4 regions of the Streptosporangium nanhuense genome follow, and region 2 is predicted to be linked to each of the others. Evidence: riboswitches for the same ligand, from Rfam matches in the RefSeq annotation. Region 2 holds a riboswitch; each other region holds the start of a gene.
What was found. A riboswitch is a leader RNA that binds a small molecule or an ion and turns the genes downstream of it on or off. The one in region 2 is predicted to bind cyclic di-AMP.
Positions count from the first base shown of each region.

Region 1: it holds a riboswitch for cyclic di-AMP, as region 2 does, so the genes downstream of both, AC5L38_RS15100 (coiled-coil domain-containing protein) here and AC5L38_RS17735 (C40 family peptidase) in region 2, are expected to answer to the same signal.
Region 3: it holds a riboswitch for cyclic di-AMP, as region 2 does, so the genes downstream of both, AC5L38_RS14015 (hypothetical protein) here and AC5L38_RS17735 (C40 family peptidase) in region 2, are expected to answer to the same signal.
Region 4: it holds a riboswitch for cyclic di-AMP, as region 2 does, so the genes downstream of both, AC5L38_RS04055 (CHAP domain-containing protein) here and AC5L38_RS17735 (C40 family peptidase) in region 2, are expected to answer to the same signal.

Region 1 covers NZ_JCADBG010000006.1:331,909-335,095, reverse strand. The annotation lists gene galT (galactose-1-phosphate uridylyltransferase) at 1-1,061, shown strand, start outside; cyclic di-AMP (ydaO/yuaA leader) riboswitch at 1,134-1,270, shown strand; gene AC5L38_RS15100 (coiled-coil domain-containing protein) at 1,274-2,251, shown strand; gene AC5L38_RS15095 (MarR family winged helix-turn-helix transcriptional regulator) at 2,325-2,813, opposite strand; gene AC5L38_RS15090 (nuclear transport factor 2 family protein) at 2,924-3,085, shown strand.
Region 2 covers NZ_JCADBG010000008.1:189,824-193,010, reverse strand. The annotation lists gene AC5L38_RS17745 (branched-chain amino acid aminotransferase) at 1-345, opposite strand, end outside; gene AC5L38_RS17740 (3-isopropylmalate dehydrogenase) at 519-1,565, opposite strand; cyclic di-AMP (ydaO/yuaA leader) riboswitch at 1,706-1,939, shown strand; gene AC5L38_RS17735 (C40 family peptidase) at 1,927-2,535, shown strand; gene serA (phosphoglycerate dehydrogenase) at 3,035-3,187, opposite strand, start outside.
Region 3 covers NZ_JCADBG010000006.1:101,973-105,159, forward strand. The annotation lists gene AC5L38_RS14010 (DUF4253 domain-containing protein) at 1-458, shown strand, start outside; cyclic di-AMP (ydaO/yuaA leader) riboswitch at 792-942, shown strand; gene AC5L38_RS14015 (hypothetical protein) at 1,218-2,045, shown strand; gene AC5L38_RS14020 (alpha/beta fold hydrolase) at 2,311-3,171, shown strand.
Region 4 covers NZ_JCADBG010000001.1:971,864-975,050, reverse strand. The annotation lists gene AC5L38_RS04060 (hypothetical protein) at 1-938, opposite strand, end outside; cyclic di-AMP (ydaO/yuaA leader) riboswitch at 1,761-1,899, shown strand; gene AC5L38_RS04055 (CHAP domain-containing protein) at 1,918-2,616, shown strand.

The DNA of each region.
Region 1 (3,187 bases), on a different contig from region 2:
ACCTGGCCGACGGCCGGGAGCTCATCTACTTCGACCGGCGCGACGACGCCGACCGCGGCGCAGCCGACAGGCGCGACCTGCCGCCCCGCCCCGCCGCCTCCGAGCTGCGCTACGACCCGCTGACCGAGGAGTGGATCGCGGTGGCGGGCCACCGCCAGGGCCGCACCTTCCTGCCCCCGGCCAGCGAGTGCCCCCTCTGCCCCTCCACCCCCGGCAACCTGACCGAGGTGCCCGCCGCCGACTACGACGTGGTGGTCTTCGAGAACCGGTTCCCCTCGTTCTCCGCCCAGCCGGGCGAGCACCGGGAGATCGGCGGGCTGAGCGAGATCCGCCCGGGGACCGGCAGGTGCGAGGTGGTCTGCTTCACCTCCGAGCACGACTCGTCGTTCTCACGGCTCTCCCCCGAGCAGGTCGAGCTGGTCATGGAGGCCTGGGTCGACCGTACGGCGGAGCTGTCGGCGACGCCGGGCGTGGAGCAGGTGTTCTGCTTCGAGAACCGGGGAGCGGAGATCGGCATCACCCTGGCCCACCCGCACGGCCAGATCTACGCGTACCCCTACGTGACCCCGCGCACCAGGCTGACACTCGGGGCGGCCGAGCGCCACCGGGAGCGGACCGGCGGCAACCTGTTCGCCGACGTCCTGGCCGCGGAGCGGGAGGCAGGGGTCCGGGTGGTGGCCTCGAACGAGCACTGGACGGCGTTCGTCCCGGCGGCGGCGCGCTGGCCGGTGGAGGTCCACCTCTACCCGCACCGCCAGGTTCCCGACCTGGTCGCGCTGGAGGCCGGGGAGCGCGCGGCGTTCGGCCCCCTCTACACCGACGTGCTCCGCCGCCTCGACGGGCTGTTCGGCGTGCCCATGCCCTACATCGCCGCCTGGCACCAGGCGCCGGTCTCCACCGGCCGCGATCTGTCGTACGCGCACATGGAGTTGTTCAGCATCCGCCGCGCGCCGGACAAGCTGAAATACCTCGCCGGGTCGGAGTCGGCCATGGGCGCGTTCGTGAACGACGTGTCACCCGAGGGAACAGCACATCTCCTGCGCTCTGTCATCACGAAGTGATTACCGCTTGGTCTCGTCTTGAGGTCGCATGACCTGCTGTTTACCACTACTATCCTTCCCACATCGGCTTCAAACGCTGATATGCCTAATCCCGGGCGCCTCGCCCGGGAGCCGGGGAACCACCGCACCTGGGGTGAAACCACTTCGGTGGAAGGGCTTCCTCCAGCCCGAACCCGTCAGCTAACCCGGCAGGCGCAAGGAGAGGAGAGTTCGTGGCGGCCTCGTCCCCCACGTTCCGTCGGCATGCCGCTCTGGCCCTCTGTCTGAGCTCGATCGCGGCGTTCACCATCGGCGCCCCCACCGCGGGAAGCGCGGAACCCAAGCCGACCGAGGCCAAGCTCCGCGCCGACCTGGCCAAACTCGGCAAGAAGCTCGACGGGCTGATCGAGACCTACGCCGCCAAACGCGAGTCTCTCAGGAAGGCGCAGAAGGCCGAGACCGTCGCCAAGCAGAACCTGAAGAAGGCCGAGGAGACCTACGTCGAGGCCAAGAGGCAGGTCGACACCATCGTGCAGCTGCGCTACCAGACCAGCAGCAGCGGAGGGCTGCCCGCGCTGATGTTCTCCGGCGACATGGGCGCCGCCGCGGTGATGGAGCAGCTCACCGCCCAGCAGACCGCCTACCTGGACGGCTTCGCCGACAGCCTCGAACGCAGGAAGAAGGCCTCGGAGACGGCGTCCAGGCTCACCGACGAGATCGGCGAGGAGGCCAAGGAGGTCGAGGGCCAGCGCGAGAAGGCCGAGGACGTGATCCGCGACGTCAAGGACAGGCTCGACCGCCTCGCCCCCACCGGTTCCGGCCGCCGCTCCGACGGCACCTGGGCCCCGCAGCTCCCCACCGGCGCCGACAACATCACCGACCGCACCCGGATCATGCGCGACGCCGTCATGCGGCGCTTCAGCCTCCCGTACTCCGTCGGCTGCTACCGGTCCGCCAACGACGGCGGCGAGCACCCGCTGGGCCGCGCGTGCGACTTCATGATGAGCACCGGCGGCACGATGCCCTCGGCCGCCAACATCGCGCTCGGCGACGAGATCGCCGCCTGGGCCATCAAGAACAAGGCCAGGCTCGGCGTGAAGTACGTGATCTGGCGCCAGCGCATCAACCACGGCTCCGGCTGGAACTTCATGTCCAACCGCGGCGGCATCACGGCCAACCACTTCGACCATCCGCACATCTCGATGTACTAGGAGCCGAGGCTTCCCGGGCAACGGGGACGACGCCACGTCCCGCCGGGAGCGAGGCGGGTCGCCCCGGCCGTGATCACTCGGCGGGCCGAACCCGGGGAGAACCCTCCACAATGCTCCAGAGCATCGCGTGGAACCTCGCGTGCTCGTGTCGCGGGATGGCGGCGAGCCGGCGGCCGACCGCGGTCTCCCGGGCGACGGAGACCTGGGCCTTGACCTCGACGCCCTTCGCGGTCGCCTCGGGGATCCGCACCCGGCGGTCGCGCTCGGAGACCTTGCGGACGACGAGGCCGCCGCGTTCCAGACGGTCGAGGATCGACACCAGCGTGGTCTTGTCGATGCCGAGTTCGGTGGCGATCTCCATCTGGGTGCGTTCCGGGCCGTCGGAGACCAGGGCGAGCACCAGCCAGTCGCGGAGATCGGCCAGTCCGGCCTCTCTCGACACCTCGTTGAAGGCATCGGCCAGCACCGCGGCGGCGCGATGGGTCAGCCATGTCAGATCGGCGTGCGCCACGCTCGAAGCGGCAGCCTCGGCCTCGGCGTCGGTCTCGTTCTCGGCGGACATCTGGTCATCCTACGACAAACCATCACCAATCAGATTAAGTTGATTCGGATAATCCGATGTCGTACGTTCTTGCCAGGGATGGAACCATCCCTAGAATTGTGGAGAACTCCATGACCGTCGATACCGACCTGGCTGCCCGCGTCCGGCGCCTGGAGGACCGCGCGCTGATCAGCGAACGCGTCACCACCTACGCGGTCTCGGTGGACCGCCGGGACCGGACGCTGTTCGAGGACCACTTCACCGAGCAGGTGCGCGTCGGCTTCGGTGGATGAGGCGAGGGCCCCGGTCCTGGACTCCGCCTGAAACGCGGTGCCGTTCGACCGTCGTCCGATCGATCGCGTCGGGCGGTGCGGCGAGGTGTCCCACCAGGCCAC
Region 2 (3,187 bases):
CAGCTCGGGCATCGCCATCCGCGCCGCGGAGGTGTTGAAGCGCGCGGCGTTGGCCTCCGGCCGGAAGGTCACGATCGAGCCGTTCTCCTGGCGGTAGGCCTTGAGCCCCTCGAAGAGCTCCTGCGCGTAGTGGAAGACCGACGTCGCGGGGTCGAGGCTGAGCGGGCCGTAGGGCACGAGCTTGGCGTCGTGCCAGCCCTGCCCCTCGGTGTAGTCGATCGAGATCATGTGGTCGGTGAAGACCTGACCGAACCCAGGGCTCGCCAGTACCTGCTCGCGCTCTTCCGCGGTGCGAGCGTGGTCGGAGAGCTGCACGTCGAAGCTGAGCTTCTGAGCGGTGGTCATCGCACGGATCCTTCTCTTGGTGTCTGGCTTACCCTTGGGTCCATTCTGCGTCGGACCGGGTAACGGGAAACTACTCCATCCATGCCGAAAACCGGCAGTGCTGGAGAAACAAAAACGCGCCTGGCGGCTCGGATGAGCCGCCAGGCGCGTCGGGGTCGAGGAGGGCGGCTTCCTCAGCCGGCTACTCGGGCGGTGATGTCGTCGCCGATCTCGCGGGTGGTCCGGCCGGTCCGGCCGGCCGGCCGCTCGGCCAGGTCGTCTGCGACGGCCCGCTCGACCCTGGCTGCCTCGGCGGCCAGGCCCAGGTGGTCGAGGAGCATGGCGACCGACAGGATCGTGGCGGTCGGGTCGGCCTTGCCCTGGCCCGCGATGTCGGGGGCGCTGCCGTGGACCGGCTCGAACATGCTCGGCGCGGTGCGGTCGGGGTTGACGTTGCCGCTCGCCGCCAGGCCGATGCCACCGGCGACCGCCGCGCCGATGTCGGTGAGGATGTCGCCGAAGAGGTTGTCGGTGACGATCACGTCGAAGCGCTCGGGCTGGCTGACGAAGAACATCGAGGCCGCGTCGACGTGGCAGTAGTCGGTCTGGACGTCGGGGTACTCCAGGCCGACACGGTCGAAGGTGCGGGCCCAGAGGTCACCGGCGTAGGTGAGCACGTTGGTCTTGTGGACCAGCGTCAGCTTCCTGCGGGGGCGGCCCTGCGCCTTGTCGAAGGCGTAGCGCACGACGCGCTCGACGCCGTAGGCGGTGTTCAGCGACTCCTGGGTGGCGATCTCGTGCGGGGTGCCCCGGCGCATGACGCCACCCGCCCCGGCGTACGGGCCCTCGGTGCCCTCGCGGACGACGATCATGTCGATGTCCTCGGGGCGGGCCTTGCCCAGCGGCGTCTCGACGCCGGGGAAGAGCTTGACCGGGCGGAGGTTCACGTAGTGGTCGAGCTGGAAACGGAGCTTGAGCAGCAGGTCGCGCTCCAGGACGCCCGGGGGCACGCTGGGGTCGCCGACCGCGCCGAGCAGGATCGCGTCGTAGCCGCGCAGCTCGTCGAGGACCTGGTCGGGCAGGGTCTCGCCGGTCTCGTGGTAGCGCCTGGCGCCGAGGTCGTAGGTGGTGGTCTCCACCTTCGTGCCGACCGCTTCGAGGACCTTGAGCCCCTCGGTGACGACCTCGACTCCGATTCCGTCCCCGGGGATGACCGCCAGGCGAATGTTACGCGAATCCATGCAGGCACCTTACCGGTCCGTCTCGGTGATCGAACACCGATCTCACCCTGCGGACACATCCGCCCGACGGGACCTCTGATCGTTTTGTCCGTCTTTGCTTGGTATTGACCGTTTCGTGAGGTTTGGTTATGGTCCTCCCATTCACATCACTGCCTAATCCGTACGGGTCATCCCCTAACCGGGCCCGTACGGAGCCGGGGAACCACTCTTTACGGGATCTACCTGGCCTTGGGAACACCGCTCCTCCCCCGGAGCGCCGTTCCCGGTCGTCGTCAGGTGGATTCCTTGGGGCGAATCAGCGCGTTCTCGCGCCGTAGGGCGGCCTCCACGCCCGAGCCCGACAGCTCACCCGGCCGGCCTTATGGAAGGAATCATCCTGTCCGGCACAGTTCTCCCCCGCGTCCTGTCCATCTCCGTCTCCGTGGCCGTCGCCGGCGCCGCGGTCTTCGCGACCTCGACCGCCGCCCTTGCCGCCTCCCCTCCCCCGGCCCCCGGCCCCGCCGCGCTCCACACCCCCGCGCTGAAAGAGGCGCTGAAGGCCGTGGCCGTCAAGCCCGCCTGGCAGAAAGCCGTGAAGTGGGCCCTGTCCAAGCAAGGAACGCCCTACGTCTGGGGCGGCACCGGCCACGGCGGCTTCGACTGCTCCGGCCTGGTGCTCCGGGCCTACGGCGCCGCCGGGATCAAGCTCCCCCGCGTCACCAACGATCAGTACGCGGCCTTCTCCAAGAAGATCGCCTGGAAGAACCTCAAGCCCGGTGACCTGGTCTTCTTCAGCGGCCTCGGCCACGTGGGCATGATCACGAAGCCCGGCTACATGGTTCACGCCCCGCAGACAGGCGACGTGGTCAAGGAGGAGAAACTCGACTCCTGGCGCCGCGAGTCCTTCGCCGGCGCGGTGCGCCCCGACCCGCAGGGGGTCCAGCTGGCCAAGCGGGTCGAGCTCGCGACCGAAACGGTGACCGGCGGATGAGACACGCCGGCGGATCAACGCCGGGAGGCCGTGAAGATCCCGGCGGCGGCGAGAACGGGTTCAGCGAGTGGGGGCACCACCGTTGTCCCTGCGGTCCAGAGCGGTCTGGAGCGCGTCGGCGGCCTCGTCCTCGGTCTCGTCGGGACGGTTCCAGGGATACATGTCGTACATGGCGAATCTCGTCTCGGTCGCATGCCAGCAATGAAGGTGGTCGAGACTCCGGTCGGGACTCCGACCAGGCCTGATGTCGCGGGTCCGGATCACGGACCGGCGGCGGGGGCTTGGAGCCGGCACGCGCCACGACACCGCGGCGAGTCGCCGGCCTGCCCCTGTCAGGCCTCGCCGCGGCAGGTAGGAATTACGAGAACCTGGCGCATTTCATTCCAGGCTACCTGGCCACGGGAACAGCGTCTCGCCCGGCGTACACACTTCCCACATGCTGAGACGAGATGTGGCCGCCGCCCCGGTCTCCGGGACGGCGGCCACATCGGCGGGACGGCTAGTCGGCCAGGTCGACCGAGCGGCCGCTGTCGGCGCCGATCTCCGAGCCGATCTGGTCGATCACCTCGGCCGGGATGGCGGTGTCGACGGTGAGCGCGATGAGCGCCTTGCCGCCCTTGGCGTCACGGGCCACCTGCATCGAGGCGATGTT
Region 3 (3,187 bases), on a different contig from region 2:
TGGACCAGCTCGAACTCCTCGACCCCTTCGGTCCCGAGTGTCCCGGCCCGGCCCCCGCGGGAAGGCTCGCCGCCGACCCCGGCGTGGTCGCCGACTGGTACGCCGGGCTGGTGGCCGAGCGCAGGACCCCGCTCGGGCTCGTCGCGGTCGAGCGGGGGGCCGACGCCCTGGCCGTCATGGGCTGGCAGGGCGCCCTGAACCACAACGAGTGGATGGTCCCGCTCGCGGCCGTCGTGCGGAGCTGGGAGGACAGGTTCGGCGTGCGGGTGGTCGGCATGGGTTTCAACACCCTCGACCTCAGCGTCGCCGCGCCTCCGACGACCTCCGAGCACGCCCTGCACATCGCCGCGGAGCACTGGACGTTCTGCCCCGACAGCATCATCCAGGGGGCGGGGAACCTCATCGACTACGCCGAGCAGATCAAGGGCAGGAACGCCTGGTCGTTCTGGTGGGACTGATCGACCCCGGGGCTTTACCTTTCGCGGACCTCGGGGCGCGAACCCCCGGGTTGGGACGGGCCGTTCCGGGGCGGATCCGCGAGGGGCGGGTTCGCCGGGCTGACCCCCGTACGCAGGCGCTCTGGGCAGGGGCTCCCGAGGTGAATTCCGGGATGGTCGAGACATCCGTGCTGGTAGGACGGGTGTTGGTCTGGCGGGGCGATCGATGAGGCTTCCTTGAAGCTTGCAGGTAGATCTTCTGGGGTTTTCATGGTGTTTGCTTTGCTTTGTCCGGTTTTGGTAGGTAGTGTCCACTGTTATCGGTTGGCGACCTGCCCTTCACAAGAGGGAGCGGCCGGCCGACGTCGAATCCCGAGAGCCCTACAGAGGCTTCGGGGCCGGGGAACCACTCTTTCGGGGTGAATCCGCCGCGATCATGCGGCGGTAGGGCAACTCCACCGCCCGAACCCGTCAGCTAACCCGGTAGACGAGATGGAGAGGAGATCCCCTCATGGATCACCGCGTTACCACGTCGGTGCACACCTTGTCCGCGCCGACCACCTGAACTTCTCCCCCTTTGACCCGACACAGCTCGCCATCCCCCGTCCCCCCGACCCTCTCGCCGCACCTGACAGCGGCACCTTCCAGATCGTGCTCCGCGTAGCGATTGCCTGAGATTCCGGCTACGCCCCCTTTTCCGACGAGCGCGTCCCCGCCAGTGCACCCCTTCGGTGTGTCGCACCTGGCCGCCCCGTTCCCTCGCGAAAGAGCCTCTTCTCCATGCGCCTCTTCTTTGGTATGCACAAGAACGGCCCGAGCAAGTCCGTCTGGCACAACAGCAAGTCCCGCGGGAACCGCCTCGCCGCCGCCACCCTGGTCGGCGCGAGCGTCCTCGCCTCCGCCGGTGTCGCCCTGGCGCTGCCCGCCTCCACCTGCTTCGCCGCCACCGCCGACCCCGAGGTCGGCGTGGCGAAGGCGAGCGCCGAGTCCGTCCTCCTCCAGGGCGCGACCACGGCCTCCTACTTCTGGGACGACTCCTCCGGCCGGGCCGGTGACACCGGTCTTCCCGCGAGCGGCAAGCCCATGCAGAAGGGCATGATCGCCAGCCCGAGCTGGCCCCTGCTCACCGAGGGCTACCTCATCTACAAGGGCAAGAAGGCCAAGTTCTTCGTCGGCGACCGCGGCCCCGGCTCGCCCTCGAACCAGGGCATCATGATCGACATCGATGCCAAGACCTTCGCCGACCTGACCGGTGGAACGTTCAACGCCGGCACGCTCGGCGTGGACGGCAACGGCGGCATGGGCCACATCGACGTCAAGTACGTGGTCACCAAGTGGGGCGGCGGCACGGGGATCAAGAACCACCCCGTCGCGTTCTCCACCGGCGCCTGGAGCCGCAGGGACACCACCCCGGCCAAGCCCCCGACGGTCGTCTTCGCCAAGGCCCTGGAACTGGGGATCGGCGTGAAGACCCAGCCGGTGAGCACCGCGGTGCGGCCGTGGGCCGGCAAGCCCAAGGTCATGGTCGAGTCCGCCTCCATGCGCGTCCCGGCCGACGTGGTCGCCGCCGGTGTCCGCGCCGCCGAGATCGGTGCGGGAAAGGGCTGAGCCGAGAGGGCTGAGCCGGAGCCCGGCCCCGCGGGAGTTCCTCGCGGGAGCCTCCGCCGGGCTCTCGCCCCGCTGAGGTCTCCGTCCCACCGGGCCCCCTCCCGCCGGAGTCCTCGCCGGGTCTCCCTTCCGTCGAAGTCCTCGCCGGGCCTCCCTCCCGCCGTAGTCCTCGCTGGAGTCCTCGTGGAGCCCCACCCCGCCGGTGCCGCGCTTTCCCCCGAATGGCATTCTGTCCCGCGGAACCAGCGCGGACGGTAGGAGTGCCATGACCCTGCGGGCCCCGGCGAACGGCATCGAGATCGCCTACGACACCTTCGGCTCCCCGGAGGGCCGCCCCCTCCTGCTGATCACGGGCCTCGGCTGCCAGATGATCCAGTGGGACGATAGGTTCTGCGCCCTGCTCGCGGACCGGGGACACCACGTGGTGCGTTTCGACAACCGCGACAGCGGCGAGAGCACCCACCTGGACGAGGCGGGTACGCCCGCCCTCGACGGGAGCGGGGAGGTCCCCTACCTGCTGGGCGACATGGCCGACGACGCCGCCGGACTGCTCGACGCGCTCGGCCGGGACACGGCCCACGTGGTCGGCCTCTCGATGGGCGGGATGATCGCGCAGTCGCTCGCGATCCGCCACCCGCACCGGGTGCGCAGCCTCACCTCGATCATGTCCACCCCGAGCCCGCGGGCGGCCCTGCTGACCGACCCGGACGTGCTCCTGCCGGCCTTCACGCCCGACCGCGAGAGCGCGATCAGGCGGGCGCTGGACAACTGCGCGGCCGTCGGCTCACCCGGCTACCCGTTCGACCGGGGGTGGAACGCCGAGATCGCCGGGCTGGGCTACGACCGGTCGTACGACCCGGCGGGCACGGCCAGGCAGGTGGCCGCGATCATGGCCTCCGGCGACCGCGCGCCCCGGCTCAAGGAACTCGCGGTTCCGGCTCTCGTGCTGCACGGGGAGGACGACCCGCTGGTCCCCCTGCCCGCCGGGATCGCCACGGCCGGCGCGATCCCCGGTGCCCGGCTGATCACCTACCCCGGCATGGGCCACGACCTGCCCGCCGAGCTCTGGCCCTCCTTCGTCGACGCGATCGACGAGCTCACCACCTCGGCGGACTCCGGGAGGTGACCTTCGCCCGCCACCC
Region 4 (3,187 bases), on a different contig from region 2:
GCGAACCTCGACAGGTGCGAGCGCAGTGACGGCGCCGCCTCGGCCGTCCACCACTCGTCGGGGACGTCCACCGTCTCCACGGCGACGCCCCGGGCCGAGAGCAGGACCCGCAGGGAGGTGACCGCGGTGGACGGCAGGCTGAGCACCCGCTGCTCGGCGGCGAGCCCGCGCAGGGTCATCTCGGCGGGGGTCCCGCCGTCGTAGACGGTGATCCCCGGCTGCTCCCCGACCCGGACGAGGTCGTCGGGATCCTCGCGGCGGTGCGGGAAGTAGGCCACCGGACCGGCCGAGCCGAGCCCGGCCAGCCAGGTGAAGTAGCGGTCGCGGTGGATCAGGCCGTTGCGGACCAGCGAGGTGCCGAGGACGACGGTGCGCTCCTCGGGACGGGGCCCGCGCAGCGGCTGGGACCGCAGCCAGGCGAAGTCGTGGGTGACCAGCTCGGCTCCCCCGGCGCGTACGGCCTTCGCCAGGTCGGGGGGCACGGGCAGCGCGGTGAAGATCGACAGTCGTCCCGAGCGGGCGGCGGCGCGCAGCCTGAGCCCGGCCGCCGCGCCGAGGGCGGTCCTGAGCCTTCCGGCCTTCGCCCTGGCCCTCAGCAGGGGCGTTCCCACCCTGCCGGTGAGCAGTTCCAGGAGCCTGATGGTGGCGAGACCGTCGTCGACGATCACGATCCGGCCGGGGAGCGCGGTGAGCCAGCGGAACTGGACCTTGCCGGAGAAGGCGTCGCCCACCACCCAGGTCTCGCCCCGGCGCGGCCTGGGCATGTCCTGCCTGGCCGCGGTGAGCTCCAGCCCCCTCGGCAGGGTGAGACGGCCCAGCTCGCGGCCCGTCACGGCCAGCGGGCGGAGTTTCGCCCTGGGCACGAGATGGCTGCGGGCGCCGAGCAGCCCGGCATGATGTGCCTCCACCGCGCAGAGCATCTGCAGCGGGGACTCCACCCAGGCAACGGCCGAACCCTGATCCCGCGCGTGGTCTCGGCCGTCCTCCACGCCGGGCGATGACCCGTTCACGACTGCCACAACCTAACCCGGTGTGCTTAAGCGCCCGGGAACTGCGGGTGAACAGCCGACCACGCGCGTCTGTTGATGATCGTCCGGACTTTACCCGCGGGCGCGGCGGGGCCTCGGGGAAAGCGTGTTCCTTTACTCGGCACCTTTACCTTCGCGGGGTCACGGAGCCTCGCGGGGCCCCTCACGGGCACATCTCTTTACCTTCCGGGCGGCGAGGCCCGCCCGCTGCCCTCCATCATCGCTCTGAGCTGCGCAAACTCCCTCGGGCGCGGGGCCGGGGCCACTGGATCCGGCGCGCCGCCCCCGGCCCCCGCATGGGGGAACCTCTACCATCGGAATACTTTTTACCATCGAATACATGTTCGAAACTTTACCGGGTGCCTCACGCCCTTACCGAGGGTCCGCTCGCGCGTCATAGCACCCCTCCGCAGGCGACTCGCGGGCGGGTGCGGAAAACCCGGATCGCCGCAGGGGCAGGGGATCCCGACGTCGGCGCGAGTTGCGCCCGACCACCTCGGGGAGGTGTGGCCGAGGTCGCCGCGCCCCGCCTCTCCGGCCGGAGGGCACCCCGCAACACCGACCTGATTCAGGCGTATTCCCAAGTCAAGGCAATATGTCCTACTTGTAATCGTCTGTCCCCCTGACGTACCTTCGTCCTATTCGTGGCGATTGCCTAGGTCTATCCAGGTCTGTGCATTGCCGTCACATTGCCCGACTGTGTCCCACCTGGTGGAGCCCCTCCACCGATGGTGAGCACGGCCGCCGAATCCGCGAGGTCTGCGGAACCGGGGAACCACGTTCCTGGGGTGAATCAGCGCACCTGTGCGCCGTAGGGCACTTCCCAGCCCGAACCCGTCAGCTAACCCGGTAGGCGGAATGGAAGCGAAGCAAGGAGTCGAACCCCCGTATGACTAAGCATCGCCTCATCTCCACCCCCCGCGCCGCCTGCGCCATCATGGGCGCGTGCGTCGCCCTGGCGACCGGCACCACCGGCACCGCCCTGGCCGCCGACGGCCACGGCGTCGTGAACGCGCCGCCCGTCGACACCAAGGCCCAGGACGCCAAGGCCGCCAAGACCCCGCTGCAGATCGTGGCCGAGAGGCTCCCCAAGGTCTCCGCCGCGAAGGTCCTGGACATCGCCTCCAAGCAGATCGGCGTCCGCGAGAACGCCAACGGCGGCGGGACCAAGTTCCACTCCTGGTACATGTCGAGCCCCCGCGCCAAGGAGACCCTCGCGCGCGACGGCGGCAACACCGTGTACGACTACGCCAACGCCCCCTGGTGCGCGATGTTCGTCTCCTGGGTCGGCGAGGTGGCCGGCATCCGCCCCACGATGGGCTGGGACGCCTACACCGTGGCCCACGCCAAGTGGTTCAAGAACAACGGCCACTGGGGCACCATCCCGACCCCCGGCGCCGTCGTCTACTTCGACTGGGCCGGCGGCAAGAGCATCGAGGGCATCGACCACGTCGGCTTCGTGAAGAAGGACAACGGAGACGGCACGATCACCACGATCGAGGGCAACACCGGCAACGGCGACGTCGAGCAGCGCGTCCGTCCCGTCTCCGAGGTCGTCGGCTACGGCTACCCCGTCTACTCCAACTGACCTCACCCGGTCCGCTTCGACCGACCGCGCTCACCGCCGCCCGCGGCCGCCGTTCCCCCACGGCGGGCGCGGGCGTCCCGGCCCCCGCCGGCGAACGACGGCCAGGTCCCGGCCGGTGAACGACGGCCAGGTCCCCGCCGGTGAACGACGGCCAGGTCCCCGCCGGTGAACGACGGCCAGGTCCCCGCCGGTGAACGACGGCCAGGTCCACACGCTCCCGGGGGCGCCGCTCGAACGAGCGGCGCCCCCGGGAGCGTTTCGCGTCCTCCCCCGCCCGGCTCCGGCCCCGGGACCGGGACCGCCCTCCTGCCCGGCCCCCACCTTGGCCCCTCTCCGGCCCGGCCCCGAGGCCGCCCCGCCTCACCTTGCCCTCGTTCCTCCTCGCGCCGGCCTTCCCGGCGCATCCGCTCCAGCCGCGCCCGCCCCTTCCCGGACTCGCCCTGACACCCCCTTGACAAGCCCCGCGCCGACGTCTTCCGAGGCCTCCCCCGACGGACCCTCTCCCAGGAGGACACGAAATGCCCCGACTGTATGCCCGTGAGATGGGAGCGCTCCCAATAACCAGTATGAG